DNA from 3 places in the Massilia sp. NP310 genome. Region 3 is predicted to be linked to each of the others. Evidence: riboswitches for the same ligand, from Rfam matches in the RefSeq annotation. Region 3 holds a riboswitch; each other region holds the start of a gene.

Region 1 (9,594 bases), 1.8 Mb from region 3:
AGCCATTGGCCGCCACCAGGCGCGCCAGCTCTCCGCCCAGGCGGCGGATGGTCTCGGGATCGGTCTTCCAGTAGCCCTTCTCGGCCGCCACCATGAACACCGCCAGCATGTGCGCCTTCACGTGCGCGTTGTGGCGCTGGCCCAGGAATTCAGGCAGGCCGAGCTTGTGCCGGTCGTCGAAGTAGACGGCCTTCACTTCGTCCCAGGCCCAGTTCTTGACCAGGTCGGGCCGCGTCACCTGCCAGCCCCACAGGTTTTCGATGAATTCCTGGCCCATGGTGCGCGCGCCGGAATAACCGTTGTCCATCAATGGCCGCAGCCAGGCCGGGTTCAGGAAACGCCCGCGCAGCTCGCCCAGCAGGGCGCTGGCGAGCGGCTCGACGTCGGCCTGGCCGGGCCGCGAGTGCTGCAGGATCAGCGCGTCCGGCACGCGCCCGGTGCGCGTCTCGACCGCCAGCGACAGGCCGCCCAGGTAGTCGAAGGCGTCGTTGTTGTCGAGCAGGCCATACAGGTTGCTGGCGCGGCCATGATAGGTGCGGTGGATGCCGTCCAGCGCCACGTCGAAGGCGCGGTGGCTGGAGGCGCCTTCGGCATCGAGGCCATAGGCATGGCCCATGCGGTTGCGGTAGGCGCGGCCGATTTCCTCGCGCTCGCGCCAGGCGCCCGAGCGCTCGGTCAGGCGGTTCACGCCGGCGCCGTAGGCGCCCGGCGCATCGCCGAACACGCGCAGCGCCGCGGCCCGTCCTGCTTCGCTCGCCGGCATGCCATCGGCCAGCAGCGCCCGCTGGCGCGTCAGCCACTCGCGCGCCACACGGTTGCCGCTTGCCGCTTCGCGGCCCCACACGGCGCCTTCGATCGGCGCCAGCGCCGCCTGCAGGGCGTCGCGCAAGGATGGGTCTTGTTCCACCAGCGTCTGCGCCGACGCCGCCAGCGCCAGCCGGCCGGCGCGGTCGATCAGGCGGATCAGGTTCGGATACAGGTCGCGGAACAGGCCGGAGGTGGTGACCACCGCGTCGCGCCGGACGGCGCCGGGCGTGAGCTTCACGTCGGTGACGATGCCGCGCGCATTCCACACCGGCTCGGCGCCCATCATGGCCAGCGCGAAGCCGACCATCACCCCTTCGTCGCGCACGGCGTCGGACGCCCACAGGATGATGCCTTCGCTGCCCTCGCCCACTTTGTCGCGGTCAAGCGCCTTGCCTGCCATCTGCCGGCCCAGGCCATAACCCAGGCGGGTCGGCAGGATGTCGCCGTCGACGGCGTGGAAGTTGCGGCCGGTCGGCAGCGCCTCGGGCGAGCGCAGCGGATCGTTGCCCTTGCCCGGCTCGATGTAGCGGCCATCCAGGCCGGCCAGCAATGCCGCCATCTCGCGCCGCGGCGAGTCGCGCAGTTGATGGGCGACGTCGGGATCGTCGATGCCGCTCTTCTTCATCGAATCGAGCATCAGCTCGAGCGACGCGCGGCTCCACGGCCGGCCGAACACGTGCAGGCCATGGGGCATGAATTTCTCCTGCAGCTTGGTCAGATAGTGGCCGATCTCGTGCGCCAGCAGGTCGTCGTCGGCCGCGTCGAAGCCGATGCCGCGCACCTCCAGCACGTCGGACATCGACGCTTCCAGCTCGGCGCGCAGGTTCAGGGCCACGACCCGCTCGCGCATCAGCTGTGCGGCCTGGGTCTTGAGCGATTCGGACGATGCGGCTTCAAAACTCTCGACGATCTGGCGCAGCGACAGCAGTTCGTCGTACAGCGGCGTGGTGGCCAGCGGCGGCGTCAGGTGGTCGACGATGATGGCCAGGCCGCGGCGCTTGGCCTGCGTGCCTTCGCCGACGCCGTCGACGATATATGGGTAGATGCCCGGCAGGTCGCTCGCGATCAGGCTCGGATAGTCGTCGCTCGATAGGCCGACGGCCTTGCCCGGCATGAATTCATAGGTCGAGTGGCGCCCCACGTGCACCACGGCGTCGGCCTTGAAGCGGTCGCGGATCCAGTGGTAGAAGCCCAGGAACTGGTGCGGCGGCGTGATGCTGGTGTTCGCGTGCAGCAGTTCCTCGTCCACTTCCCAGCCGCGCGGCGGCTGCGGGCCGATGAAGACGTTGCCGAACACCAGTCCCGGCACCAGCATCTTGCCGCCATCGACCATTACCTTGCCCGGCGCCGGGCCCCAGCCGCGCATGCCTTCGATGCCGTAGCCGATCAGGCGCCGGTAGAGGGGCGCCAGCGCCTTGCAGGGCCGTGGCCTGGCTTCATCGAGGCAGGCAAAGTAGCCTTCTTCCAGCGCATGCAGGTCGCGCGTGGCCTGCTCGCGCTGCGGATGGTCGACGCCCTCGACCAGGTGCAGCAGCTCCTCGATCACGGTCTCGGCCTGCTTGCGGCCCAGCGCGCGCTCTCCGGCCTTCTCGGCCGCCAGCACGTCGGCATGCAGGCGGCCCAGCAGGCCGTCCTGCATCTCGCCCCGCACCCGCGGCGACAGGGTCGCGAACCAGCGCGCGTAATCCTGCGCCGTGACGCCGTTGACGGCGCCGGCCATCTCGCGCAGGGCGGCGCGGTCTTCCGGCAGGTTGACGCCGCGCGCCATGATCATGTCGAGCAGCGCCTCGGGCGACGCTGGCAGGTCGCCGACCGTGTAGCCGGCGGCCTTGAGGGCATGCAGCATCCCGAACAGCGAGTCCGGCACGTTGAGGTTGTCGGCGCCGATGTTCTGGCGCCCCGGCGGATGGTTGTAGTAGACCATCGCGACCTTCTTGTCGGCGTTCGACTTGGCGCGCAGCGCCAGCCAGCGCGCCACGCGGCCCGACAGGCGATCGACTTCGGCCGGCAGCAGCACGGGCGGGCGGTTCTCGATGCCGGTCTGGCGGTCGCGCCGGGCCTGGCCCAGGGCCGCCACCACCATCGGCTGGCCGATGCCCTGCAGCTCGGGCAGGGCGACGCGGTACTGGACCGAATCGGGCGGCAGGCCGTCGGGCGACAGCTGCCACTGCATCGCGGTGCGGTCCGACAGGCGGATCGCCTTGAATACCGGGATGTCCAAACGCTTGAAAGCCGCCTCCACCGCCTCCCGGCCTTCGGCGGCGCCGACCACGAAATCCTGCAGCACCACCAGCGCGGCAGGCTTGGCGGGCGCGACCAGCTGCGGCAGGCGTTCGAGCGCTTCGCGCGAGGCGCCGCCCCAGCGCGTGAGCAGCTGCACGCAGGGCTGGCCGAGTTCTTCGATGCGCCGGCACAGCGCCGCTGGCACCACGCCATCCATGTTCGCCAGGTCGAGCACGACCACGGTCGGGCGCTCGCGCAGGCTGAGCGTCGACGCATTGCCCCACGCGGCGCCGTCCTGCAGCTCGCGCTGTCCGGCGCGCAGGCGCAGGGTCGGCTCGGGCTGCGGATCGGCCAGGGGCGTGCCTGGCGCGAGCAGGTGCCGCATCAACTCCGTGGTGTTGTCGACGCCGCCCGCCTGCCACACGCGGCGCGCTGCGAGCCAGTGGCGCGCGGCGGGCTCCAGCTCGGCCGCCTGCAACGCGGCCTGCGGCGGCGCTTCGCTCGCCAGCTGGCGCAGCAGCTCGGGCGAGAAGCCGGCCAGGCTGCCGTGGCGCGAACGCGTCATGAGGTTCAGGGTCGCCTCGCCGTTCAGCGCCAGCACCGCCGTCGCTGGCCTGGCGTGGCGCGCCAGAGCATCCTTCATGCGCCGTGCCGGATCGCCGAACAGCGACACCGCCAGGATGGTGTCGGCGCCGGCGATCCACTGCGCCACCTCGCGTTCGCCGGCCGCCATCAGCTGGGCCGGCGTGCGCAGCAGGATGCGGTCTTGCGGATGGCTGGCCAGGTGGCGGTGGGCGGCTTCGATCGCGCCCGGCGCGGCGCGCTCGGTGACCACGGCGAACAGGGTGGCGGCGCCGGCGTGCTGGAAGCCCGACATGCAGGCGAGCAGGAACACCAGCGCGACGCAGATGCGGACAGGGAGAAGCGTGTTCATGTGAACGTCGACCTTTCAGCTGCGCGCTTGACGCGCGCACGACAACAGGCAGCCGCCATCCTTCCACGATGAACAGGGACGCTTGCGCGCCGCGCAGGCGAGCGATCGCAGCGAATGACGCGAGCAGACAAAGAAGGAACAGCGGACAACCAACAGGCACGCCCTCACCCCGGGACGTGCGAATGCATCGTGGATGGCCGGTCTTCTGGCTCGCCGTCTTCCTTCCCCGGTCCTGCCTTCCCGTGCACGGGGCACAGTGGCGTTCGACCGGGGTCGTCAGGCTTACAGCAGCGGGGGCTGCGCCGGACTGGCGCGCGATGGCTATCGCGCACGTCACCGGCTTCCCGTTTCACCTCCCTGCAGACGAGCAGGAAGGCACCATTCACTTGATTGGGCGCGATTCTAACGCCAAGTTCGACCAGTTGTCACCGCATTATTTTTTGGCGGGCGAGCGCGAAGCGGCCCAGCGCGGCGACCAACAGCGCCCGATCGGCCCGAAAAATAAGTCGCATAGGTTTATTTAGCGGAAGGACGTATACTTACCGTCTCCCGCTGTCTTGCCCATCGAACGCCGCGCCATGCCGCCCTATAACGCACCGCCTCCCGCCTTTGACCCCGCCACCATGCCGCTGCTGCGCACCGTCGGCTCGAACCAGGTCGGCATGCGCGAGTTCAACGAGCGGGTCGTGCTGCAGGCGATCCGCACCCATGGCAGCCTGCCCAAGGCCGAAGTCGCGCGCCTGACCAATCTGAGCACCCAGACCGCCTCGGTGATCATCAACCGCCTGCTGGACGAGCAGCTGGTGGTCAAGCGCGACGCCGTGCGCGGCAAGGTCGGCCAGCCGTCGCAGCCGATCGCCCTCAATCCGGAAGGCGCGTTCTCGATCGGCATCCAGATCGGCAGGCGCGCGCTGGACGTGGTCCTGCTCGATTTCACGGGCGCGCTGCGCTGGCAGTCGTCGACGCCCTACGCCAGCCCCGACGTGGAGCAGGTGTTCGCCGCCATCGACGCCAGGCTGCGCGAGGTGGACGACTTCCTCGGCCCGGAGCTGGCCCCGCGCCTGACCGGCATCGGCCTGGCCGCCCCGCTCACGCTGGGCACCTGGCACGGCCTGGAAAGCCTGCTGCCGCATCAGGCCGAAGCCTGGCGCCGGGTCGACCTGCGCATCCGCCTGCAGGCCATGACGCCGCTGCGCGTGGACTTCGCCAAGGACACGATCGCGGCCTGCGTGGCCGAACTGGTGGCCGGCCGCGGACGCAAGCTGAAAAGCTATCTGTACGTGTTCGTGGACACCCTGGTCGGCGGCGGCCTGGTGATCGACGGCGAGCCGCACAGCGGCCAGTTCGGCAACGCCGGCGCGATCGGTTCGATGCCATTGGGCCTGGCCGGAACGGACGAACGCGGCGTGGCGCCGCAACTGCTCGGGGCGGCCTCGCTGGTGCGGCTGGAAGAGATGCTTGCGCAGGCCGGATTGGCGCCGCTGGCGTTCGGCGACGACCGCCTCTTGAGCGGCCCATGGGAAGCGGTGACCCTGCAATGGGTCGAGGAAGCCGCGAATGCGATCACCTTCGGCGTCACCGGCGCAGCCTGCCTGCTCGACCTGGACGGCGTGATCGTCGACGGCGCCGTCAGCCGCGCCCTGCTCGAACGCCTGATCGCCGCGGTGCAGGAGCAGATGACGCGCTACAGCTGGCAGGGCACCGAGCGGCCGCTGGTGATGGCGGGGACGATCGGGATGACGGCCAAGGTCATCGGCGCGGCTTATTTGCCGCTGCATGCGAACTTCGCGCCGGCGCATGGCTTGTTCCTGAAGGCGGCGCGGCGCTAGTGTCTTGAATAGGCTGCACTATAAAAAAACCCTGCGAATGATGCACTCGCAGGGTTTGTCGTACCGATCAGACCGGAAATCTTAGAACGGAATATCGTCATCCATATCCGAGAAGTTCGGCGCCGGTTTCGGCTGCGGACGCGCGGCCGGAGCCGGTGGCGCCTGGCGCGGAGCCGGACGCTGCGGGGCCGAGTAGTCGTCGTCCATGCCGCCGCCCATGCCGCCACCCATGCTGTCGCCGCCCATACCCTGGCGACCGCCCAGCATCTGCATGTTTTCAGCGATGATGTCGGTGGCGTAGCGCTCGATGCCGTCCTTGTCGGTGTACTTGCGGGTCTGCAGGCGGCCTTCGACGTAGACCGACGAACCTTTCTTGAGGTACTGGCCCACGATCTCGGCCAGGCGGCCGAAGAAGGAGATGCGGTGCCACTCGGTCAGTTCTTTCTGTTCGCCGGTATTGCGGTCCTTCGAGCGGTAGGAAGTGGCGACCGCGATGTTCGCGATGGCGTCGCCGCTCGGCATGTAGCGGATTTCGGGATCGCGGCCGAGATTGCCGACGATGATGACCTTGTTGACTGATGCCATGATGGTTCCTTGAATGGTGTTGTGAGCCCTGACTCTGCACTTGACTAAGCGTCAGGGAACTGTGTGCTGCAACCCGATATTATGCCTGTTCAGCAGAATTTGTTCGTGGTTTTTAATGCATCAAAACGTGATAAATCCTGGCCGGTGAGCTTCCTCAATCGGACGCAATGTCAGGTCTGCGGGCCATGCTCGGCCTCGTAGGCCTTGCGGCGCTCGATCAGCTTGGCGATGGTGGCCAGCGCCGCATCCTCGTCCTGCGTCATGTCTTGAAGGAAGGCGTCGTTATTGTCGCGGATCCAGCTCAGCGGCATGTCCCACCAGGCGAGTTCGACCAGCGCGGCGCGCACCTTCTCCGGGAAACGGAAGCGGATCAGGCGCGCCGGCGAGCCGGCATAGATGCCGTACGGCTCCGAACGGAAGTTGGGGGGCAGGACGGAACGGGCGCCGATCACGCAGCCATTCTCGATCACGCTGCCGCCCAGCACCATGGTCTCGTCGCCGATCCAGACGTCGTTCTTGATCACGGTATCGGCATATTGCGGCGGCGGCGCATTGCGCAAGCCCATGCCCTGGACCGAGAACATATTGGTCGAGATGGTCCGCATGTCGTGCTGGCCATTCAACAGGAAGCGCAGGCGCAAGCCGCCGGCGACGAAGCGCCCCACCGCCAGGTTCTGTTTTCCCGCGTCGTACTTGGCGATGGAACCCACGCCCAATCCCGAACAGCGGCCAATGTAGAAATAGCCATGGGTGGCTTCTTCGTCCAGCCAGTTACGGAAGAACCCGTGTGGGATGCTGGTGTAGCCGCCGCTCGCATAGGTCATGATGGTGAATTGCGCCGCCCATGGGTGGTCCGGCTGTTCGCCGCTGAAGTCGTCTTCGGTAAAAATCTGCATTGCACAAGCCCTCGCCCAAAGAAGTAAATTGTAACCTGAGAGCAACAAGGACTTGACGCCGGGATGCTGAAAAAACCTGCGTGAAGGAGCAGCCGGGCGCCGTAAATTATTTTGGGATTCTGAACGATTTGCCATTGAAGCGTCCTTGAAGACGCCCACATACCTCGGACGGCGCCGGCCGGTTGCAAGCGCATCCGGGCCCCGTGCTGTTCTGCCATCGCTGTACACCAACCACTGGATGAATGTACAGCCGAAACAAAAACGCGCTACACTTACGGGTTCTCCCCGATTGGCCCGCTTACCGCGCTGCTGGCGTCTGCGGCCCCGCAAAAACTGATAGAAAGTCTGCCGAACTTAATGGAAGAAATTCGCATTCGTGGTGCCCGCACGCACAATCTGAAGAACATCAACCTCGACCTGCCACGCAACAAGCTGATCGTGATCACCGGCCTGTCGGGCTCGGGCAAATCCTCGCTCGCCTTCGACACCCTGTATGCCGAAGGTCAGCGCCGCTACGTCGAATCGCTGTCGGCGTATGCGCGCCAGTTCCTGCAACTTATGGAAAAGCCGGACGTCGACCTGATCGAAGGCTTGTCGCCGGCGATCTCGATCGAGCAGAAGGCGACCTCGCACAACCCGCGCTCGACCGTCGGCACCGTCACCGAGATCCACGATTACCTGCGCCTGCTGTACGCGCGCGTCGGCACGCCGTATTGCCCGCAACACCCGCATGAGCCGCTGTCGGCCCAGACCGTGTCGCAGATGGTCGATGCGGTGCTTGCCATGCCGGAAGGCACCAAGCTGATGATCCTTGCGCCGGTCGTGGCCGGCCGCAAGGGCGAACACGGCGACCTGTTCCAGGCCATGCAGGCCCAGGGCTTCGTGCGCTTCCGCATCGCCAGCGGCGTCAACCCTGCCAAGATCTACGAGATCGACGAGCTGCCCAAGCTCAAGAAGACCGAAAAGCACAGCATCGATGTCGTGATCGACCGGGTGAAAGTGAACCCGGACATCAAGCAGCGCCTGGCCGAAAGCTTCGAGACCGCCCTGCGCCTGGCCGATGGCCGCGCCGTGGCCTATGAGATGGATACCGAGAAGGAAACCGTCTTCTCGAACAAGTTCGCCTGCAATGTTTGCGGCTACTCGCTGCAAGAGCTGGAACCACGCCTGTTCTCGTTCAATAACCCGATGGGCGCCTGCCAGGAATGCGATGGCCTGGGCCATATCGAGTTCTTCGATCCGAAGCGCATCGTGGCCTTCCCGCACCTGTCGCTGGCGTCCGGCGCCGTCAAGGGCTGGGACCGCCGCAACCAGTTCTACTTCCAGATGCTGCAGAGCCTGGCGGCCCATTACGACTTCGACCTCGACAAGCCTTTCGAGCAATTGCCGAAATCGTCGCAGGAAGCCGTATTGTTCGGCTCCGGCAAGACCGCGATCCCGTTCAGCTATGTGAACGAGCGTGGCCGCACCGTGATCCGCGAGCACACCTTCGAAGGCGTGGTCAACAACCTGCAGCGGCGCTACCGCGAGACCGACTCCATGGCGGTCAAGGAAGAGCTGGCCAAGTTCATCAACGAAAAGAAGTGCCCGGCCTGCGAAGGCGCGCGCCTGCGCACCGAAGCGCGTTTCGTCAAGATCGGCCAGGGCGAGCAGCAGCGCGCCATTTATGAGGTGTCGGACAAGCCCCTGCGCGAAACGCTGGACTACTTCGACAAGCTTGAACTGAGCGGCGCCAAGCGCGACATCGCCGAGCGGGTGATCAAAGAAATCGTCTCGCGCCTGAAGTTCCTGAACAACGTCGGGCTGGACTACCTGTCGCTCGACCGCAGCGCGGATACCCTGTCCGGCGGCGAAGCCCAGCGTATCCGCCTGGCCTCGCAGATCGGCTCGGGCCTGACCGGCGTCATGTACGTGCTCGACGAACCGTCGATCGGCCTGCACCAGCGTGACAACGATCGCCTGATCGCCACCCTGAAGCATTTGCGCGACATCGGCAATAGCGTGCTGGTGGTCGAGCACGACGAAGACGCGATCCGCACCGCCGACTACATCGTCGACATGGGTCCGGGCGCAGGCGTGCACGGCGGCGCCGTGATCGCCGAGGGCACGCTCGAGCAGATCATGAACAACGAGCATTCGCTGACCGCGCAATACCTGGACGGCCGGCGCAAGATCGAAGTGCCGAAGAAGCGCACCAAGGCCGACCCGGCGCGCCAGCTGGTGATCACGGGCGCGAAGGGTAATAACCTGAAGGATGTGACCCTGACCTTGCCGGTGGGCCTGATGACCTGCGTGACGGGCGTCTCGGGTTCCGGCAAGT
Region 2 (9,594 bases), 840 kb from region 3:
GGTATTCGGAGTTTGCAATGGTTTGGTAAGTCGCAATGACCCCCTAGCCATAACAGTGCTCTACCCCCGATGGTGATACTTGAGGCACTACCTAAATAGTTTTCGGAGAGAACCAGCTATTTCCAAGTTTGTTTAGCCTTTCACCCCTACCCACAGCTCATCCCCTAATTTTTCAACATTAGTGGGTTCGGACCTCCAGGGCGTGTTACCGCACCTTCATCCTGGCCATGGGTAGATCACTTGGTTTCGGGTCTACACCCAGCGACTGTCGCCCTGTTCGGACTCGATTTCTCTACGGCTCCCCTATTCGGTTAACCTCGCCACTGAATGTAAGTCGCTGACCCATTATACAAAAGGTACGCCGTCACCCCACGAAGAGGCTCCGACTGTTTGTATGCACACGGTTTCAGGATCTATTTCACTCCCCTCCCGGGGTTCTTTTCGCCTTTCCCTCACGGTACTGGTTCACTATCGGTCGATTACGAGTATTTAGCCTTGGAGGATGGTCCCCCCATGTTCAGACAGGATTTCTCGTGTCCCGCCCTACTTGTCGTACGCTTAGTACCACCGGTCTGATTTCGCATACGGGGCTATCACCCACTATGGCGCCACTTTCCAGAGGCTTCTGCTATCAGTCCGACTATCACGTACAGGCTCATCCCATTTCGCTCGCCACTACTTTGGGAATCTCGGTTGATTTCTTTTCCTGCAGCTACTTAGATGTTTCAGTTCGCCGCGTTCGCTTTGCATACCTATGTATTCAGTATGCAATGACCTAAAAGGCCGGGTTTCCCCATTCGGAAATCTGCGGATCAAAGCTCGTTTGCTAGCTCCCCGCAGCTTATCGCAAGCTACTACGTCCTTCATCGCCTGTAATCGCCAAGGCATCCACCATGTGCACTTATTCACTTGTCCCTATAACGTTGGCCTCTGCATGAGTTACAGAGATCGTCATAGATCAAGAGTACAACTATGTTTGCTTGATACAAATTACTACTACCCTAAGTGTGTTTTACTTGTCATTGCTGACTAGCTCAACACGCTTAAAAAAACTTTACTTCTTCCAGATTGTTAAAGAACGAAAAAACAGTGATCTCGAAAAGATCAAACCTAAACCGCACTTGGTTATCTCAACCAGGCTTACGTTTGAACTTTATGGTGGAGGATGACGGGATCGAACCGACGACCCCCTGCTTGCAAAGCAGGTGCTCTCCCAGCTGAGCTAATCCCCCGAGAAACGTGGTAGGGCTGGTTGGACTCGAACCAACGACCCCCGCGTTATCAACACGGTGCTCTAACCAGCTGAGCTACAGCCCCGATAAAACTGTTCTTTACTCGTTCAACAGTCGATAAGCGTGGACGCTTGATGATGGGGCGTTAGACCCCGGTGCTACTCTAGAAAGGAGGTGATCCAGCCGCACCTTCCGATACGGCTACCTTGTTACGACTTCACCCCAGTCACGAATCCTACCGTGGTAAGCGCCCTCCTTACGGTTAAGCTACCTACTTCTGGTAAAACCCGCTCCCATGGTGTGACGGGCGGTGTGTACAAGACCCGGGAACGTATTCACCGCGGCATGCTGATCCGCGATTACTAGCGATTCCAACTTCACGTAGTCGAGTTGCAGACTACGATCCGGACTACGATACACTTTCTGGGATTAGCTCCCCCTCGCGGGTTGGCGGCCCTCTGTATGTACCATTGTATGACGTGTGAAGCCCTACCCATAAGGGCCATGAGGACTTGACGTCATCCCCACCTTCCTCCGGTTTGTCACCGGCAGTCTCATTAGAGTGCTCTTGCGTAGCAACTAATGACAAGGGTTGCGCTCGTTGCGGGACTTAACCCAACATCTCACGACACGAGCTGACGACAGCCATGCAGCACCTGTGTTCAGGTTCCCTTTCGGGCACAACCAAATCTCTTCGGTCTTCCTGACATGTCAAGGGTAGGTAAGGTTTTTCGCGTTGCATCGAATTAATCCACATCATCCACCGCTTGTGCGGGTCCCCGTCAATTCCTTTGAGTTTTAATCTTGCGACCGTACTCCCCAGGCGGTCTACTTCACGCGTTAGCTGCGTTACCAAGTTAATTAAAACCCGACAACTAGTAGACATCGTTTAGGGCGTGGACTACCAGGGTATCTAATCCTGTTTGCTCCCCACGCTTTCGTGCATGAGCGTCAATCTTGACCCAGGGGGCTGCCTTCGCCATCGGTGTTCCTCCACATCTCTACGCATTTCACTGCTACACGTGGAATTCTACCCCCCTCTGCCAGATTCTAGCCTTGCAGTCTCCATCGCAATTCCCAGGTTGAGCCCGGGGATTTCACGACAGACTTACAAAACCGCCTGCGCACGCTTTACGCCCAGTAATTCCGATTAACGCTTGCACCCTACGTATTACCGCGGCTGCTGGCACGTAGTTAGCCGGTGCTTATTCTTCAGGTACCGTCATTAGCCGTGGATATTAGCCACAGCCGTTTCTTCCCTGACAAAAGAGCTTTACAACCCGAAGGCCTTCTTCACTCACGCGGCATTGCTGGATCAGGCTTGCGCCCATTGTCCAAAATTCCCCACTGCTGCCTCCCGTAGGAGTCTGGACCGTGTCTCAGTTCCAGTGTGGCTGGTCGTCCTCTCAGACCAGCTACTGATCGTCGCCTTGGTGAGCCTTTACCTCACCAACTAGCTAATCAGATATCGGCCGCTCCAGGAGCACAAGGCCCGAAGGTCCCCTGCTTTCATCCATAGATCGTATGCGGTATTAGCGTAACTTTCGCTACGTTATCCCCCACTCTTGGGTACGTTCCGATATATTACTCACCCGTTCGCCACTCGTCAGCGGAGCAAGCTCCCTGTTACCGTTCGACTTGCATGTGTAAAGCATGCCGCCAGCGTTCAATCTGAGCCAGGATCAAACTCTTCAGTTCAATCTCTGTTTGTTGACTCTTTCGAGTCACTCGCTATTGCTAGCGAGGTCGCTCACTCAAAATACTGACCATCATCTCATTGCTGAGACAACGTTTAATACTTTGTGCGAACATTTGATATTTTAAGTATGCAGCTGAACAAGTCAGCTGGCACCTTCATCAAACGCCCACACTTATCGACTGTTAATTTTTAAAGATCAGAATTCGGTGCTTCTTCCTGCTGCATCGTTGCGAATCGTTGTGTTCGTCAGCAGCAGAGAGGCGAGATTATGAAGTGTTTCTCATTGTTCGTCAACCTCTTTTTTCTCTTCGCTTTCGCTACCGTGAGGCTGCGTCTGCGTCGAGGAGCGAGACTATAGCAAGCCGGAGGCCGGTTTGCAAGGTTTACGATTGTGATATCTTAGCCGCCGCATTCAGCGACCTTCTCTTACATACCCTTATATGATTCCTACGATCGTCCCTACCGCCGACGCCGCCCTCTCCCAGTCCCTGGCGGACGCCATCAATCACAAGACCAAGCCGCTCGGCAGCCTCGGACGACTGGAATCGCTCGCCGCCCAACTGGGGCTGATCCAGCGCTCGACCAGGGTCAGCATCGACCAACCCGCGATCCTGGTGTTCGCCGCCGACCATGGCGTCGTGGCCGAGGGCATCTCCGCCTTCCCGCAAGACGTCACCTGGCAGATGGTCGAGAACTTCCTGGGCGACGGCGCGGCCATCAATGTATTCGCGCGCCAGAACGGCTGCGCCCTGCACGTGGTCGACGCCGGCGTGAACCACGATTTCGGCGCACGCGCGGGGCTCGTGCACCGCAAGGTCGCCAACGGCACCCGCAACTTCGCGCTCGAACCCGCGATGACGGCGCAGGAATGCGCGACCGCGCTCGAACACGGCATGGCATTGGCGCGCGACCTCCCCGGCACCGTGGTCGGCTTCGGCGAGATGGGCATCGGCAACACGACGTCGGCCGCCGCCCTGATGCACAAGCTGACCGGCCAGCCGGTGGCGCGCTGCGTCGGCGCCGGCACCGGCCTCACCCCCGACGGTATCCGCCACAAGGCCGACGTGGTCGCGGCAAGCGTGGCCCGTCACACCCACGCCGTGCAGCCGCTCGAGGTGCTGGCCACCTTCGGCGGCTTCGAGATCGCGATGATGGCCGGCGCCATGCTCAAGGCGGCCGAGCTGCGCAAGGTGCTGCTGATCGATGGCTTCATCGTCACCAGCGCGCTGCTGGTGGCCGCACGCCTGCAGCCGGCCATCCTCGACTACTGCGTGTTTTCGCACTGTTCGGGCGAGCATGGCCACGCCCTGCTGCTCGAGGAGCTCGGCGCCCGTCCGCTGCTCGACCTTGGCCTGCGCCTGGGCGAAGGCACCGGCAGCGCGCTCGCCCTGCCCCTGCTGCACGCCAGCGCCAACTTCCTGAACGAGATGGCCACCTTCGCCTCGGCGCAAGTGAGCGAACGCTCGGCATGACGCACCAGCTGCGCCTGTTCTTCATCGCGCTGCAGTTCTTCACGCGGCTGCCGATTCCGCGCTGGGTCGGTTTCGAGCCGAGCTGGTTGAACCATGCGTCGCGCTACTTCCCGCTGGTGGGCGTCGTGGTCGGCGCCATCGGCGCGCTCGTCTACCTGGTGGCCGCGCAGTGGCTGCCGGCGCCAGTGGCGGCCGTGCTGTCCACCGCCGCCACCATCTACCTCACCGGCGCCTTCCACGAAGACGGCTTCGCCGACACCTGCGATGGCCTGGGCGGCGGCATGACGAAGGAACGCGCGCTCGAGATCATGAAGGATTCGCGGGTCGGCGCGTATGGCGCGATCGGCATCGTCTGCATGCTCGGCGCGAAGCTGGCCCTGCTTGCCAGCCTGCCGCCGGCCAGCGCCATGGCCGCCCTGCTGCTGGCTCACCCGCTGTCGCGACTGGCCGCAACTTCCCTGATCTGGCAGATGGAGTACGCCCGCGCCGAGGGCAAGGCCAAGCCGCTGGCGGTGCGCATGAGCGACCGCGAGTTCGGCATCGCCGCCGTCACCGTGCTGCTGCCCGCGCTCGGCCTGCTGGCCTGCGGCCTGCTCGACCTGGCCGCGATCGTCGCCGCGCTGGTGGCGTCCCTCGTTGCAACCTGCTGGCTCGCGCGTAAGTTCACGCGGCGCTTGCAAGGCTATACCGGCGACTGCCTCGGCGCCGTGCAGCAACTGGCCGAAGTGGCGGTCTATATCGCGGTGCTGGCCACGCTCGGCCGCGGCGTGCTGGCCTGATGCGCCTCTACCTGGTGCGCCATCCGCGGCCCGAGGTGCCGGCCGGGCACTGCTACGGCCGCAGCGACCTGGCGGCGGATCGAGCCGACGTCGAACGGGTGCTGGCCGCATTGGCGAGCCAGGGGCTGCCCGGCGCGATGCCCGTCTACGCCAGCCCACTGGCCCGCAGCGCGGTCCTGGCGGCGCAGCTCTCGCCGGCGCCGGTATTCGACGCGCGCCTGGCCGAGATCGACTTCGGCGCCTGGGAAATGCGCAGCTGGGACGACATCCCGCGCAGCGAGATCGACGCCTGGAGCGCCGACCTGCTGCACTACCGACCCGGCGGCGGCGAAAGCGTGATGGACGTGGCCGCACGCGTGGCCGGTTTCGATGCCGACATCCGGCGCGCCGGACACGCACAGGCCCTGGTCATCTGCCATGCCGGCACCATGCGCCTCCTGCATTCGCTGCACCTCGGCGGCACGCTGGTCGAGGCCGCGCTGCGCGCTGCGCAGGCGCCACACCGGATCGGCTACGGTGAAGTGATGATGCTGGAAACCTGACAACGCCTTGGACAACGCCTTATAATGTGCGCGTTTTGGTGCTCGCGCCTGCGTTCGCAGTCGCAGTTAAACGGGAAACACGAAGCTCCTTTCAAGGGCCAACGTGTGCTGCCCCCGCAACGGTAAGCAAGTGCCGCATGCTCTCTTCGAGCCATGCGGCAAACCGTCCCCTCATACCACTGTGCGCATGCATGGGAAGGTCGGACGGCCATACTTGTCAGCCCGGATACCGGCCAAAAGGTGGCGTCGCCTCGCGCGATGCCGTTCAATCTGGCCTACGGGGACGTCGGCTGGTTGCCCTTTATAAGAAACAGTTCATGAATTTTCCAGTCACCCGGCAAGCCGCCGCGGTCTCGCTCGCCCTCGCCGTCATCTCGTCCGCCGCCGTCGCCGACGCACCGTCGCCTGACGCCATTCCTACCGCCGACACCGTCGTCGTCACCGCAACGCGCAGCGCGCAGCGCGCCGCCGACGTCATCGCCGACACCACCGTCATCGATGCCGAAGAGATCGCGCGTTCCGGCGCCGGTTCGGTGGCCGACATCCTGCGCCGCCAGCGCGGCATCGAAATCTCGCGCAACGGCCCGGCCGGCACCGCCACCAGCGTCTTCATCCGCGGCGCCAACGCCAACCAGTCCGTGGTCCTGGTCGACGGCGTGCGCTTCGGTTCGGCGACCACCGGCACCGCCAGCTGGAACGCGATCCCGCTGGGCGCCATCGACCGTATCGAGATCGTCTACGGGCCGCTGAGCACCCTGTACGGCGCCGACGCCATCGGCGGCGTGATCCAGATCTTCACCCGCAAGGGCGAAGGCGCCCCGGTCGTCACCGGCTCGGTTGGCGTGGGCAGCAACGCCACCCGCCAGCTTGATGCCGGCATCTACGGCAGCAGCGGCGGCCCGAACGCCGTCAGCTACGCCTTCGGCGCCGGCTACGAGGACTCGGACGGCTTCTCCTCCACCCGCCCGGGCGCCTCGGGCTACAACCCGGACGAAGACGGCTACCGCCGCCGCAACGCCAACGGCCGCGTGTCGATGGCGCTTGCGCCGGGCCACGAGATCGGCGCCCAGTTCCTGGTCAGCCGCCTGTACAGCCAGTACGACAGCGGCACCGCCAACTACGGCGTCCACAGCGACAACGACCTGAACACCGCCGCGGTCTTCATGCGCAACCAGATCCTGCCGAACTGGCACAGCACGGTGCAATACGCGCGCTCGGAAGACAAGTCGGGCAACTTCACCAACGCGACGCCATCCGGCGCCAGCCAGATCGACACCCAGCAGGATGAGTTCAGCTGGCAGAACGACATCGCCATCGGCCAGGACACGCTGCAGCTGCTGTACACGCACCGCAAGGAAGAGGTGCCGACGATGCAGCGCTCGCGCATCACGAATTCGTATGCCGCGGCCTACTCGGCCAAGCGCGGCCAGCACCTGGTCGACGTCAGCGCGCGCCACGACCGCTCGGTCTATGGCAGCAAGAACACCGGCGCCGCCGGCTATGGCTACGACTTCGGCAACGGCCTGCGCGCCACCGCCAGCGTCGGCACGAGCTTCCGCGCCCCGACCTTCAACGAGCTGTATTTCCCCGGCTACGGCCTGGAAACCAACAAGCCCGAAAAAGGCCGCAACCGCGAAGTGGGCCTGCGCTACGACGGCGACAGCTACCAGCTGGACGCCACCTACTTCCACAACCGCCTGACCGACATGATCGTGTCGAGCACCCCATGCCCGGACGGCGTCAACCGCAGTTGCGCCTACAACGTCAACGAAGGCCAGCTCGAAGGATTCTCGCTGGCCGGTGCTACGCGCCTGATGGGCGTCGACCTGCGCGCCAGCCTCGATTGGCAGGATCCGCGCGACGAGACCACCGGCAAGCAGCTGGCGCGCCGCGCGAAGAAGCACGCCAGTTTCGGCGCCGACTACACGATGGGCACGCTCAAGGCCGGCGCCGAGCTGACGGTATCGGGAGAGCGCTTCGACGACGCCGCCAACAACCGTCGCCTGGGCGGCTACGGCCTGCTGAACCTGCACACGACCTGGCAGTTCACGCCCGACTGGTCGCTGCTGATGCGCCTGGACAACGTCGCCGACAAGCAGTACGAAATCGCGCGTAACTACGGCACCAGCGGCCGCACCTGGTTCGCGGCCCTGCGCTACGGCATCCGTTAAGCTATAACCCCTTGCCCGCGGCAGCCAGGCCGCGGGCGTCCGAAACCAACAGGGCCAGCATGCACGCATCCGTCCCACCGCTACGCCAGCGCGCCACGCTCATCGTCGGCGCCATGCTGGCGTTTTCGATTGCCACCCTGCTGTTCGCGGGCATGACCGGATCGATCCGGGTGCCTCTCGGCGAGATTCCCGACGCCCTGCGCCAGCTCGCCAGCGGCCAGCCCGATTCGCTTTCCGCCTCCCTGCTCGAGCTGCGCGCCAGCCGCGCGCTGGTGGCGTTCGCGACCGGCGGCGCGCTGGCCCTGGCCGGCCTCATGATGCAGGCGTTGCTGCGTAATCCGCTGGCCGACCCGTATGTGCTGGGCGTCTCGTCCGGCGCCTCGGTCGGCGCCCTGCTGGCGCTGCTCCTGATGGCGTCCACGCTGATGGTCGATGCCGCCGCGCTGGCCGGCGCCATCGGCGTGGCGATGTTGCTGTACCTGCTGGCGCGGCGCGACCTGCGCAGCGGCCAGGCGGCCGAAGGTGGCGCCTCGATGCTGCTCCTGACCGGCGTGATCGTCTCGGCCCTGTGCGGCTCGGTCGTGACCCTGATGCTGTCGATCGCGCCCGAGGGGCGCCTGCGCAGCATGATCTTCTGGCTGATCGGCGACCTGGCCGGCGCGCCGCTGCGGCTGGCGCCCTGGCTGGTGCTGGCCGGCTGCCTGGTGTACGCCATGCGCAATGCGCGCGCCATGAACATGGTCGCGCTGCACGCCGAGAATGCAGTGACGCTGGGCGTGCGCGTCGGCGCGCTGCGCAAGGGACTGTTCTTCGTGTCGGCCCTGCTCACCGCGAGCGCGGTCACCAGCGCCGGCTCGATCGGCTTCGTCGGCCTGATCGTGCCGCATGCCTGCCGCTTCGCCTTCGGGCCCGACCACCGGGTCCTGATCCCGGCCGTGGTGCTGGCCGGCGGCGCCTTCCTCGTGCTGTGCGATACGCTGGCGCGCACCATCATCGCGCCGCAGCAGCTGCCGGTCGGCGCCATCACGGCGATGATCGGCGCGCCGGTCTTCCTCTACCAGTTGCACCGCCTGCGCAAATGAACTCCATCTCCACCCACGACCTGCTGCTGTCCATCGGCCCACGCACCCTGGTGCGGGGCCTGGACTGGACCGCGCGCGCCGGCGAATGCTGGAGCATCATCGGCCGCAATGGCGCGGGAAAAAGCACCTTGCTGCGTACGCTGGCCGGGCTGCAGCCGCCGAACGGCGGATCGGTCCAGGTGAATGGCCGCGCACTACCCGACTGGCCGCTGACCGAGCTGGCGCGCGAGCGCGCCTTCCTGGCCCAGTCGCGCCACGACGCTTTCGCCTACACGGTGCTCGAGAGCGTGCTGTCGGCGCGCCACCCCTACCACGCCAACCGCTACTGGGAAGGCAGCGACGACCATCAAGCCGCCCTGCAGGCGCTGGCGTCGATGGAAGTGGACGACCTGGCCGCGCGCGACGTACGCACCCTGTCCGGCGGCGAGCGCCAGCGCGTGGCGATCGCCGCCCTGCTGGCGCAGCAAACGCCGCTGCTGCTGCTCGACGAGCCGGCCAATGCGCTCGACCTGGCGCACCAGGTGAGCGTGATGGGCCTGCTGGCCCGCCTGTGCCGCGAGCAGAACCGGACCGTGGTCATGATCGGCCACGACCTGAACCTGGCCGCGCGCATCTCG
Region 3 (9,594 bases):
GTCTTACCGCCGTCATGCCCTTGTACGGTTGCCAGATCTTCCAGCCCGGGCCCTTGGGATCGTCGCGCTTGCCGACCAGGATGACTTCGGGATCGGCTTCGATCACCGCCTCGATGCCGACCTCGGGCGCGATCGTCTTCAGGGCCCCGAACAGGTTGCGGCCGCCGCACAGGCGCAGGATGTCGCTGGCGACATGGTCGTCGTTGAGGGTGTACAGCGGGCGGTCCCAGACCTGGTAGAACACGCCTACTTGCGGCCGCCCGGCGTAGCGCGTCCTGAGCGCCGCGATGCGCGCGCCGTAGTCGTGCGCCGCCCGCCTGGCCACGGGCTCGGTGCCGAGCAGCCGGCCCAGGCGCAGCAGGCTGTCGCCGACCTGCTCCAGCCGGCTCGGCTCGCTGTAATAGACGGGGATGCCCAGCCGCGCCAGCTGCTCGACCTGGCGCGTCGGGTTGCCGCTCTGCCAGACTACCAGCAGGTCGGGCTTCAGCGCCAGCACGCGCTCGACATCGATCTTGTTGAAGCTGCCGACCTGGGGCAGCTTTTTCGCCGCCGCCGGATAGTCGCTGTAGTCCACTGCGCCGACCGTGCGCGCCCCGCCGCCGGCCGCGAACAGCAGCTCGGTGACGTGCGGCGCCATCGAGATCACCCGCTGCGCCGGCCGCGCCAGCGTGACCGTGCGCCCGGCGTCGTCGACGACGGCGATCGCCGCGAACGCATTGACCGAGGTTGCGGCCAGCACGGCCGCCAGCGCGGACTTCATGGCCTCAGAAGTCGAAGCGCAGCGACAACTTGAGCTGGCGACCGTCGCTTGGATAGATGCCGGCGCGGCAGTTGTAGGCCTGGCTGTAGTACTGGCGGTCGGCCAGGTTCAGGCCCGACAGCGCCACTTCCCACGGGCCGAAGCGGCGCGCATAGCGGGCGTCGATCGTGGTGAACGACGGCATGCGGGTGCTGCAGCTGTTGGTGAAGTCGTCGCCATAGCGCTGGCTGTCGACCCACTGGGCGCCGATGTCGGCGGTCTGACCAATGCCCGGCGTCCACGCCAGGCGCGCGGTGACCACGTGTTTCGGCACCAGCACCATCTCGCGGCCGGCGTTCGGGCCGTCGCGGAACTCGGCCTGCACGTACTGCCACGAACCGAGCAGGCGCCAGGCGTCGGCGAAGGTCGCCTGCCCTTCCAGCTCCACGCCCTGGCGGCGGGTCGGATCGAGGTTGGTGTTGGCGCCATAGCCGATGGTCGGGTCGTAGAAGATCTCGTTCGTCAGGCGGTGGCGGAACACGCGCGCGGTCACCTTGCGCGCATCGAGGCCGGCGCTGACGCCCAGTTCCAGGTCGCGCGAGGTTTGCGGCTCCAGCACGTCCAGGGTCGAACGGTAGCTGTTTTCATCGATATTGGCGATGCGGTAGCTGCGGCCGGCCTTGGCGAACACGGTCACGAGCGGCATCACGTCGATGCTGCCTTCCACGGTCCAGGCGTTGAGCGACTGCTTGCGGTGCTCGTTCACGACCGGCGGGAAGGCCAGCGGGTCGCTGTAGTTCTTCTCGAAGCGTTCGTGACGGCCACCCACCGCCAGGCGGGCGTTGTGCGGGGCGTTCCAACGCAGTTCGTCGCGCAGGTAGAAGGCTTTCGAGTCCTGGCGCGCGTCGCCGGCCGAGAACGCGGAGGTGACGTCGCGCTCCCAGCGGATCAGGTCGATGCCGGTGACGAATTCGTTGCGCTTGTCGCCGAGGTCGAGGGTGTGGCGTAGGCGCGGCGAGAACTGGGTCTGCTCGGCCTCGTAGATCGACGTCGATGGTGCGCCGAAATCGTAGGTGGACGAGACCTCGCGCTCGCGATGCGATAGATCGGCCGCCAGCTCGAAGGCGCCGACACGGTGCTCGACGAAGGCGGTCACGCGGTCGGTGTCGAGCGAGCCGTAATCCTTCGGCGTGTTGCTCTGGGTCGGGATGGTCAGGAACTGCTCTTCGCTCAGCGAACCCGGCAGGCGCGAATCGGAGCGCGAACTCTCGAAGCGCAGGCCGGCGCGGCCGTTCGGCGCGTAGGCATACTGCACGCCGCCACTGAAGCTGGTCTGCTCGTACTTGTTGTTGTCGCGGTAGTTATCCGTGCTGCGGTCGCTTACTGCGGCGTCGAACGACCATGGGCCGGCGCCGTGCGTGACCGAGGCGCGCAGGTCGCGGTGGTCGAAGCGGCCGGCTTCGGCGAACAGGGAACCATGCGTTCCCGCGCCGGCGCCGCGGCGGGTAATGATGTTGATCACGCCGCCGGTGGCGCCATCGCCATACAGCACGCTGCTGCCGCCGCGCGTGATCTCGATGCGCTCCACCGTGTCCACGGGAATGGTCGACAGCACCGTGTGCGCCAGCTCGTTCTCGTTCAGGCGCACGCCGTCGACCAGCACCACCGTGTTCTGGGCGCTGTTGGTGCCGAAGCCCCGCAGGTCGAGGCCGAAGTCGGGCGAGCCGTCCAGGCTCTGGCGGCCGAACACGCCGCCGATCTTGCGGATCGCCGCATTGACATCAAGGGCGCCGGCGCTGCGGATCTGCTCCGCGGTGATGACGGTGGCGCCGATCGGCGTGGCCTGGGCCGGGAAGCGCGGGCCGGTGATGAGGACCGATGGCAGGGAGGACTGCGCGGCGTCCTGGGCGACGGCATGGGCGGAAATGGCGGACAGGGCGAAGGCGCAAGCCAGTGCGAGTGGCGCGCGGCGCGGTGCAGCTGCAAAAATCATGATGAATGTGTTCTCGGTAAAAGGCACCGGCCTGCTTCCCCGCAGCCCGGAGTCAACGGAAACGCCTGGCGCTTCCACCTGTATTGGCCGGTATCCGGGCTGGCAAGCATGACGGCCTCACCTTCCTGCGCAGAACAGACCGTACAGCGGCGCAGTGGTTGTCGAGACCGTCCGCCACGCTGCAGACGCAGGCGCGGCGCTTGTTGACCGTTGCGGGGGCAGCACACTTCCATGGCGGCGCGCGGCGCGGCCATGTCGTGTTTCCCGTTTAACTTCGCGTACCTGGATGTGCGCGAGAGCACCAAAACGGGGCGATTATACCTTGACAAGGTGCGACCTGCCCGGCCACCGGCAAGCTCTTGCCGCTTGGGCTAACATGACCGTTTCAATGCATGACAGGAGCGATCATGGCGCGCTTACCCACCTTGCCCACCTATTTCGTCTCGCACGGCGGCGGCCCCTGGCCGTGGATGCGCGAGCAGTACGGGTCGGCCTACAACCAGCTTGCCGACTCGCTGGCCGCGCTGCGGGCCGAGGCTGGAGACACGGTGCGCGCGGTGCTGGTCGTGACCGCCCACTGGGAAACGCCGCAGTTCATGGTGTCGTCCGGCACGGCGCCGGGCATGATCTACGACTACGGCGGCTTCCCGCCGCACACCTACCAGGTCAAGTACCCGGCCCCGGGCGAGCCGGCGCTGGCGCGACGCGTCGCCGAGCTGCTCGCCGCCGCGGGCCACCCGGCCGCGATGGACGCCGAACGCGGCTTCGACCATGGCACATTCTCGATGCTGTACCCGGTCTATCCGGAAGCGCGCATGCCGGTGGTGCAGCTCTCGATCCGGCGCGACCTGGATCCGGCCACCCACCTGGCGGCGGGCCGTGCGCTGGCGCCGCTGCGCGACGAAGGCATCCTGATCATCGGCAGCGGGCTGTCGTACCATAACCTGCGCCAGTTCGGGCCGAACGGGCGGGAGGCGTCACGCGCTTTCGACGGCTGGCTGCAGCACGCGCTGCTCGAACTCGATCCGGCGCAACGTGAGCAGGCCTTGCTGCGCTGGGATGCGGCGCCGATGGCGCGGGCGGCGCATCCGCGCGAGGAACACCTGATTCCGCTGATGGTGGCATTGGGGGCGGCCGAGCGGGAGGCGGCCGCCTGCGTCTATCATGAAGACGCGTTCATGGGGAATTTGACGGTGTCGAGTTTCAGGTTCGGGGCACCGCCAGCGGTGTGATTACGTCCCGCGCTTGCCGCGCGCCGCTTCTTCGGCCTTGGCGGCTGCCTTCTCGGCCGCGATACGTGCTTTTTCGGCCATCTCGGCCTCGTGCTGGGCCAGGCTGGCCGCGCGCGATTCCGGCGTCTCGAGGCTGATGCGGCCGAGCGCGCCCTGGCGGTAATCCTGCAGCAGCGTGTGCGCCGCCTTTTCGTAATCGAAATCGCCGCCGCGCACGCGAAAACCCCGGCGCTGGGCCACGCCCTCGATCACGGCCACGCCATCCATCCCTTCGGTCTTGAAACCATAGCGCGCGCTCAAGAGCTGCGGATAGCGCTGCAGCAGCAGCTCGCCCAGGTATTCGGCCACTTCTTCCTCGACCAGCGCATTGGTGCCGATCGCATGGCTGGCGGCCAGCATCAGGCCGTCGCTGGCCATGGCGATCTTCGGCCACAGCATGCCTGGAGTGTCGACCAGCACCACGTTCTTGTTCAGGTACAGGCGCTGCTGGGTCTTGGTCACGGCGGGCTCGTCGCCCACCTTGGCCACACGCTTCTTTAAAAGCGCGTTCATCAGTGTTGATTTTCCTACATTTGGGATGCCCATGATCATGATCCGCAGCGGCTTGGTCGGCACGCCGCGGTGCGGCGCCAGCGACAGGGCCAGGTCCGGAATGCGGGCGACGTCGGCCGGCTTCTTGGTCGTCATCGGATAGGCGGTCACGCCGTCCTGGGCGTCGTAATAGGCTTTCCAGGCGGCGGTCGCGTTCGGGTCGGCCAGGTCGATCTTGTTCAAGACCTTCAGGCAAGGGCGCTGGCGGAACTTGCGCAGCTCTTCCACCAGCGGGTTGCAGCTCGCCTCGGGCAGGCGCGCATCGAGGACCTCGATCACCAGATCGATGTTTTCCATCTGCTCGGCCGCTTCCCGCTTGGCCGCGTTCATGTGGCCAGGGAACCATTGAATCGACATACTATTGCTCTCTTAATCTTTCGTCCAAGGCGCTATTTTACGCTGAGCGTCGACACAAACGTAGCGGCGCAGCCACAAGGCCTCTTTCCATCGCGCACACCGTTGAGCTATTGCAACACTGATGACATATTCCGCGCGCACACTGCTCTCTTGCCTGCACAAGACGGAGATGGGAATGCGCGTACGGGAAAAACTGAAACGGTCGCTGGCGCGCTGGTATGGCGTGCTGATGCTGTGCTGCGCCATCGCGGTGTCGGCGATGGTCGAGCAATTGCCCCTGCTTCCCTACTGAGCCTTCCCGCAGTCGGCCGGCGGCAGCGGCGCCTGCGGATCGAAGCGCGCCAGCCGCGTCCGCGCCGCGGCGCGGTCTTTCGCGTACTCGGCCAGGTAGCGGCTGCGTTCCTCGCTCTGCCACTCGGCATCCGGCACGCCGGCCAGCGAACGGGTGCGGCTGGCAAACACCTTGCCCTCCAGGCGCGGCAACAGCAGGCGGTCGGGATCGACATTTTCGCGCAGCAGATAGCCCTCGACGTCGCGCAGCAGCAGCGGCAGGCGCGGCGCGCCGTCGTGCAGCAGCTTGCCGTGCACCCTGAGCCGCACCTGCTGCGCGCCCTGCCCCAGCACCTCGTTGAAGGTGGCCAGCGCGAACGGGCGGCCGTCCGCATCGTCGACGCGGCCCGTGACCACGTAGCGTCCGGGCAGGCGCACCTCCAGCGGCAGCGCGAACTGCAGCGCGCCGCCCTCAATCGCTTCGCGCGGCGCCCCGCTCCAGGTGGCCGGCGACTGCGGCGAATACATGACGTCGAACAGCACGAAACCTGCGCGGCCGCCGGCCTGGTAGCGCACCTCGAGCCGGATCGTCCCGTGAAAACCCGCCAGCGCCGTTTGCGCCGGCGCGAGCGTCCCCTGCCAGGCGCCGCCTTGTTCAGCGAACGGCACGGCGACCTGCGGCGCCGGACGGCTCGGCCCATAGGTCATGCCCTGGGCCAGCGCGCGCGTGACAACCAGCGGCAGCGGCTGGCCGCCCCCATCCACCGCGCGCAGCGAGAAGCGGGCCTCTTCGCCGGCCGCCAGGTAGACCCGCGACTGCGCGGTCTGCAGCTGGACCTCGGGGTGGCTGTCGCCGCTGTCGCCACCCTCGGCCCGCATCGGGTTGGTCTCGAGCAGCGGCTGGTTCGGGTACAGCTGGTCGGAATGGTGGCCGGCCGGCCGCGAATCGTGCGGATAGCGCGAATGCGCCAGGTAGCTGCAATAGGTGTGGTCGGTCAGGCGCACCTGTTCGACCAGCTGGCGCCGGCGCGCGGCGCGGTCTTCAAGCCGGGGCGCGACGGGCCGCGCCTCGGCAATGGGAGGCGCGGACTGCGGCGCCTGCGCCGCGTCGGGCACCGCCTCGCCCTTGTCCGCCAGGACGATCAGCCCCAGGCCGATGCAGCCCCCCACGCCCGCCGCGGCCGGCCAGCGCCAACGCCGACGCCAAGCCATCCTGTGCCCCTAGTTGGCGGTGTCGACCATCGCCTGGCGCACGACCCCGATGATGCCCTCCCAGTTGCCGTCGGCGTAGTGGTCGAAGTCTTCGCCGTCGTCGCGGAAGGCGACCGAGTGCCAGCTCCACTTGACGCTGCCGCCCTGGTTCGGTTCGGTGCCATAGCGCAGGTCGTCGCAGAACCAGTCGCCCGGATTGCAGAGCGAACGGCCGGAGTTGCCGGCCGCGCCGCCGCTGCTGTGATAGGCCACCACCTCGTCATCCTGGCCCGGCAGCAGGAAGGAGTACAAGGTGCCGCGCGCGCCGGCGTAGCGGTAGAACCAGATATTGCGGGTGTCGTTGTGGTTGTACATGGCGCGCGCGGTGCCGGTGCGCAGGTCTTGCACCAGCGGCTCGGAGGTGGTCCAGGCGCCGGCATTGGCCAGTTCGGAGCCGCCCGCGGCGCCCGAGGCCGTCCTGACCCACTTGATGTTCCAGCCGCCCTGCACGCCGCCCGCGTCGCCGCAGACGCCGGCCGCATTGGCCGTGGCGTTCTTGACCGCGCGCGTGGTGCCGCCGAAGTTGGCCAGCGTGTACCCCAGCAGCAGCTCGCCCGCGCTGTAGGCCGCGATATAGCACCAGTTCTGGCCGGTGCAGAAGCAGTCGAGCGCGTCGCGCACGCGCAGGCTCTGCGACGAGATGCTGCTGTAGCCGTCCCAGTTGACGGCCTTCTTGTTGACGCCGGCGGGCGTGGTGTCCGGCCCCCAGTAGCGGAAATCGGCGTAGTTGCCGGGACTGCCACCGCTGTTGCGGCCGTTGATCCAGAGGGTGTAGTTGGCAGCCTCAGCGATGCCGGCGGCTGATAGCAAGCAGAGCGCACACAGGGTGTGTTTCTTGTTCATCTTCGTCTCCTCTACGCAAGCCGGACAAAGGCCGGTCATGCGTTAGTGCGCGCGAGGAGCCGCTGAGTTCCGCGACCGGCGCCGTTGCCTACTCGAGGTCGGCCATCACCTTCAGGTGCGCCACCACGCTGCGGCCCAGCGCCGACAGGTCGTAGCCGCCCTCCAGGCAGCTCACCACGCGCCCGCCCGCATGTTCGTTCGCGACCGCCATGATCTGGCGCGTGATCCAGGCATAGTCGGCCTCCACCAGGCCCATGCCGCCCATGTCGTCGTCGCGGTGGCCGTCGAAGCCGGCCGAGATGAAGATCATCTGCGGCTTGAAGGCGTGCAGGGCCGGCAGCCAGTGTTCGCGCACCAGGGCGCGCACCGCTTCGCCGTCGCTGCGCTCGGGCACCGGCAGGTTGACGCGGTTGGCCGTGACCGGCTCGACCTCGCTATAGGGATAGAACGGATGCTGGAAGAAGCTGGCCATCAGCACGCGCGGCTCGTCGCGGAAGGCGTCGGCGGTGCCGTTGCCGTGGTGGACGTCGAAATCGACGATGGCGACCCGCTCGAGGCCGTGGGCCTCGAGCGCATGGCGCGCCGCGATGGCGACGTTGTTGAAGAAGCAGAACCCCATCGGTTCGGTCGGCGTGGCATGGTGGCCGGGCGGGCGCACCGAGCAGAAGGCGTTCGAGACGCTGCCCTTGATGACGTCGTCGGTGGCGGCCACCGCGGCGCCGGCCGCGCGCAGCGCCGCCTGGTAGCTGTAATGACAGAGCGAGGTGTCGCCGTCGAGCGGGTAATAGTCGCCGGGCGTGGCCGGCACGTGGTCGCGCACCAGCGCCAGCGCCCCTTGCGTATGGTTGCGCAAGACCTGCTCGACCTCGGCCAGCGGCGCGCTGCGCTGCTCGATCAGCCCGTCCAGCCGGGCCAGGATCAGCTGGTCGTCGATCGCCTGCAGGCGGGCCGGGGATTCGGGGTGCCAGCTGCCCATGTCATGCCGCAGGCAGTCCGGGTGGCTGTAAATCGCTGTGCTCATGGTGCTCTCGTCTCCGACTATGCTCATCCATTCACACCCTGCGCCGCCGTTCTCGCATAGAATCTTCTGGAACGGCTGGCAGTGGCCAGGGCATGAAGCTTGCCAATGGCGCTAATCTACCACGGCAGGCCGCGGTCCCGCTCGGCCGCGGCCATGGCAAGCGCAAGCCGAACGACGTATCGATCAATTCACGGAAAATCCATGTTCAACAAATTGCACGCCGTCGCACGCCAGGTCAACGAAGTCGTGGTCGGCAAGAACCAGCAGGTGCGCCTGGCCCTGACCTGCCTGCTGGCCGGCGGCCACCTGCTGCTGGACGACCTGCCGGGCGTGGGCAAGACCACGCTGGCGCATGCGCTGGCGATCTCGCTCGGCCTGCGCTTCAACCGGGTCCAGTTCACCAGCGACCTGCTGCCGGCGGACGTGGCCGGCATCTCGGTCTACGAGCGCGACAAGAACGAGTTCGTGTTCCATCCCGGGCCCATCTTCACCCAGGTGCTGCTGGCCGACGAGATCAACCGCGCCACGCCCAAGACCCAGTCGGGCCTGCTCGAGGCGATGGAAGAACGCCAGGTGTCGGCCGACGGCGTCACGCGGCCGCTGCCCGAGCCGTTCTTCGTGATCGCGACCCAGAACCCGGCCAACCAGGTCGGCGTGTTCCCGCTGCCCGAATCGCAGCTCGACCGCTTTTTGATGTGCCTGAGCCTGGGCTACCCGGACGCCGCCGCCGAGCGCGCACTGCTGATGGGCGAAGACCGGCGCAGCATGCTCAAGACCCTTCAGCCGGCCATGCTGCCCGAGGAACTGGCGCAGGCCCAGCGCCAGCTGCGCGAGATCCACGCGTCAGGCAACCTGGTCACCTATGTGCAGGCGCTGGCCCAGGCGTCGCGCCAGAACGGCCTGTTCGCCGAAGGCCTGTCGCCGCGCGCCGCGATCGCCCTGCTGCAGGCCGGCCGCGCCTGGGCCGCGCTGGAAGGCCGCGACCACGTGATCCCGGAAGACATCCAGGCCGTGCTGGTGCCGGTCTGCGCGCACCGCCTGCGGCCCCTGCGCGCCGCCCACGGCACCGCGCTGGCGAGCCGCGACCTGGTGCTGCAGCTGCAGAAGGCGGTCCCGGTCTGATGGGGCAGACGGCGCAGAAGGTCTGGGGGTTGCGCGGGCGGCTGCGCCGCGCGACTGGCGCCTGGCTGCCGCGCGCCGGCACGCTCGACGCCGGCGAGGTGGTGCTCAGGCAGCGCCGCGTGTTCATCCTGCCCAGCCGGGCCGGCCTGGGCTTTGCCCTGCTGCTGGCGGTGCT

What was found. Region 3 has a riboswitch for cobalamin ahead of KY496_RS25950 (TonB-dependent receptor). Riboswitches for the same ligand answer to the same signal wherever they lie in the genome.
Region 1: linked by a shared signal. The riboswitch ahead of KY496_RS17665 (cobaltochelatase subunit CobN) and the one ahead of KY496_RS25950 (TonB-dependent receptor) in region 3 are both predicted to bind cobalamin.
Region 2: linked by a shared signal. The riboswitch ahead of KY496_RS22140 (TonB-dependent receptor domain-containing protein) and the one ahead of KY496_RS25950 (TonB-dependent receptor) in region 3 are both predicted to bind cobalamin.

The regions. Positions count from the first base shown of each region.
Region 1 is NZ_CP080379.1:4,022,234-4,031,827, forward strand. Features, by position in the region: gene KY496_RS17665 (cobaltochelatase subunit CobN) at 1-3,964, opposite strand, end outside; cobalamin riboswitch at 4,142-4,362, opposite strand; gene KY496_RS17670 (ROK family transcriptional regulator) at 4,543-5,793, shown strand; gene ssb (single-stranded DNA-binding protein) at 5,875-6,378, opposite strand; gene KY496_RS17680 (acetyltransferase) at 6,549-7,274, opposite strand; gene uvrA (excinuclease ABC subunit UvrA) at 7,632-9,594, shown strand, end outside.
Region 2 is NZ_CP080379.1:5,018,133-5,027,726, reverse strand. Features, by position in the region: rRNA gene KY496_RS22175 (23S ribosomal RNA) at 1-915, opposite strand, end outside; tRNA gene KY496_RS22170 (tRNA-Ala) at 1,157-1,232, opposite strand; tRNA gene KY496_RS22165 (tRNA-Ile) at 1,241-1,317, opposite strand; rRNA gene KY496_RS22160 (16S ribosomal RNA) at 1,400-2,930, opposite strand; gene cobT (nicotinate-nucleotide--dimethylbenzimidazole phosphoribosyltransferase) at 3,372-4,403, shown strand; gene KY496_RS22150 (adenosylcobinamide-GDP ribazoletransferase) at 4,400-5,182, shown strand; gene KY496_RS22145 (histidine phosphatase family protein) at 5,182-5,724, shown strand; cobalamin riboswitch at 5,744-5,977, shown strand; gene KY496_RS22140 (TonB-dependent receptor domain-containing protein) at 6,042-7,895, shown strand; gene KY496_RS22135 (iron ABC transporter permease) at 7,955-8,977, shown strand; gene KY496_RS22130 (ABC transporter ATP-binding protein) at 8,974-9,594, shown strand, end outside.
Region 3 is NZ_CP080379.1:5,858,927-5,868,520, reverse strand. Features, by position in the region: gene KY496_RS25955 (cobalamin-binding protein) at 1-760, opposite strand, end outside; gene KY496_RS25950 (TonB-dependent receptor) at 765-2,732, opposite strand; cobalamin riboswitch at 2,800-3,053, opposite strand; gene KY496_RS25945 (class III extradiol ring-cleavage dioxygenase) at 3,140-3,964, shown strand; gene ylqF (ribosome biogenesis GTPase YlqF) at 3,965-4,912, opposite strand; gene KY496_RS25935 (hypothetical protein) at 5,198-6,394, opposite strand; gene KY496_RS25930 (hypothetical protein) at 6,404-7,276, opposite strand; gene KY496_RS25925 (histone deacetylase family protein) at 7,365-8,297, opposite strand; gene KY496_RS25920 (MoxR family ATPase) at 8,499-9,419, shown strand; gene KY496_RS25915 (DUF58 domain-containing protein) at 9,419-9,594, shown strand, end outside.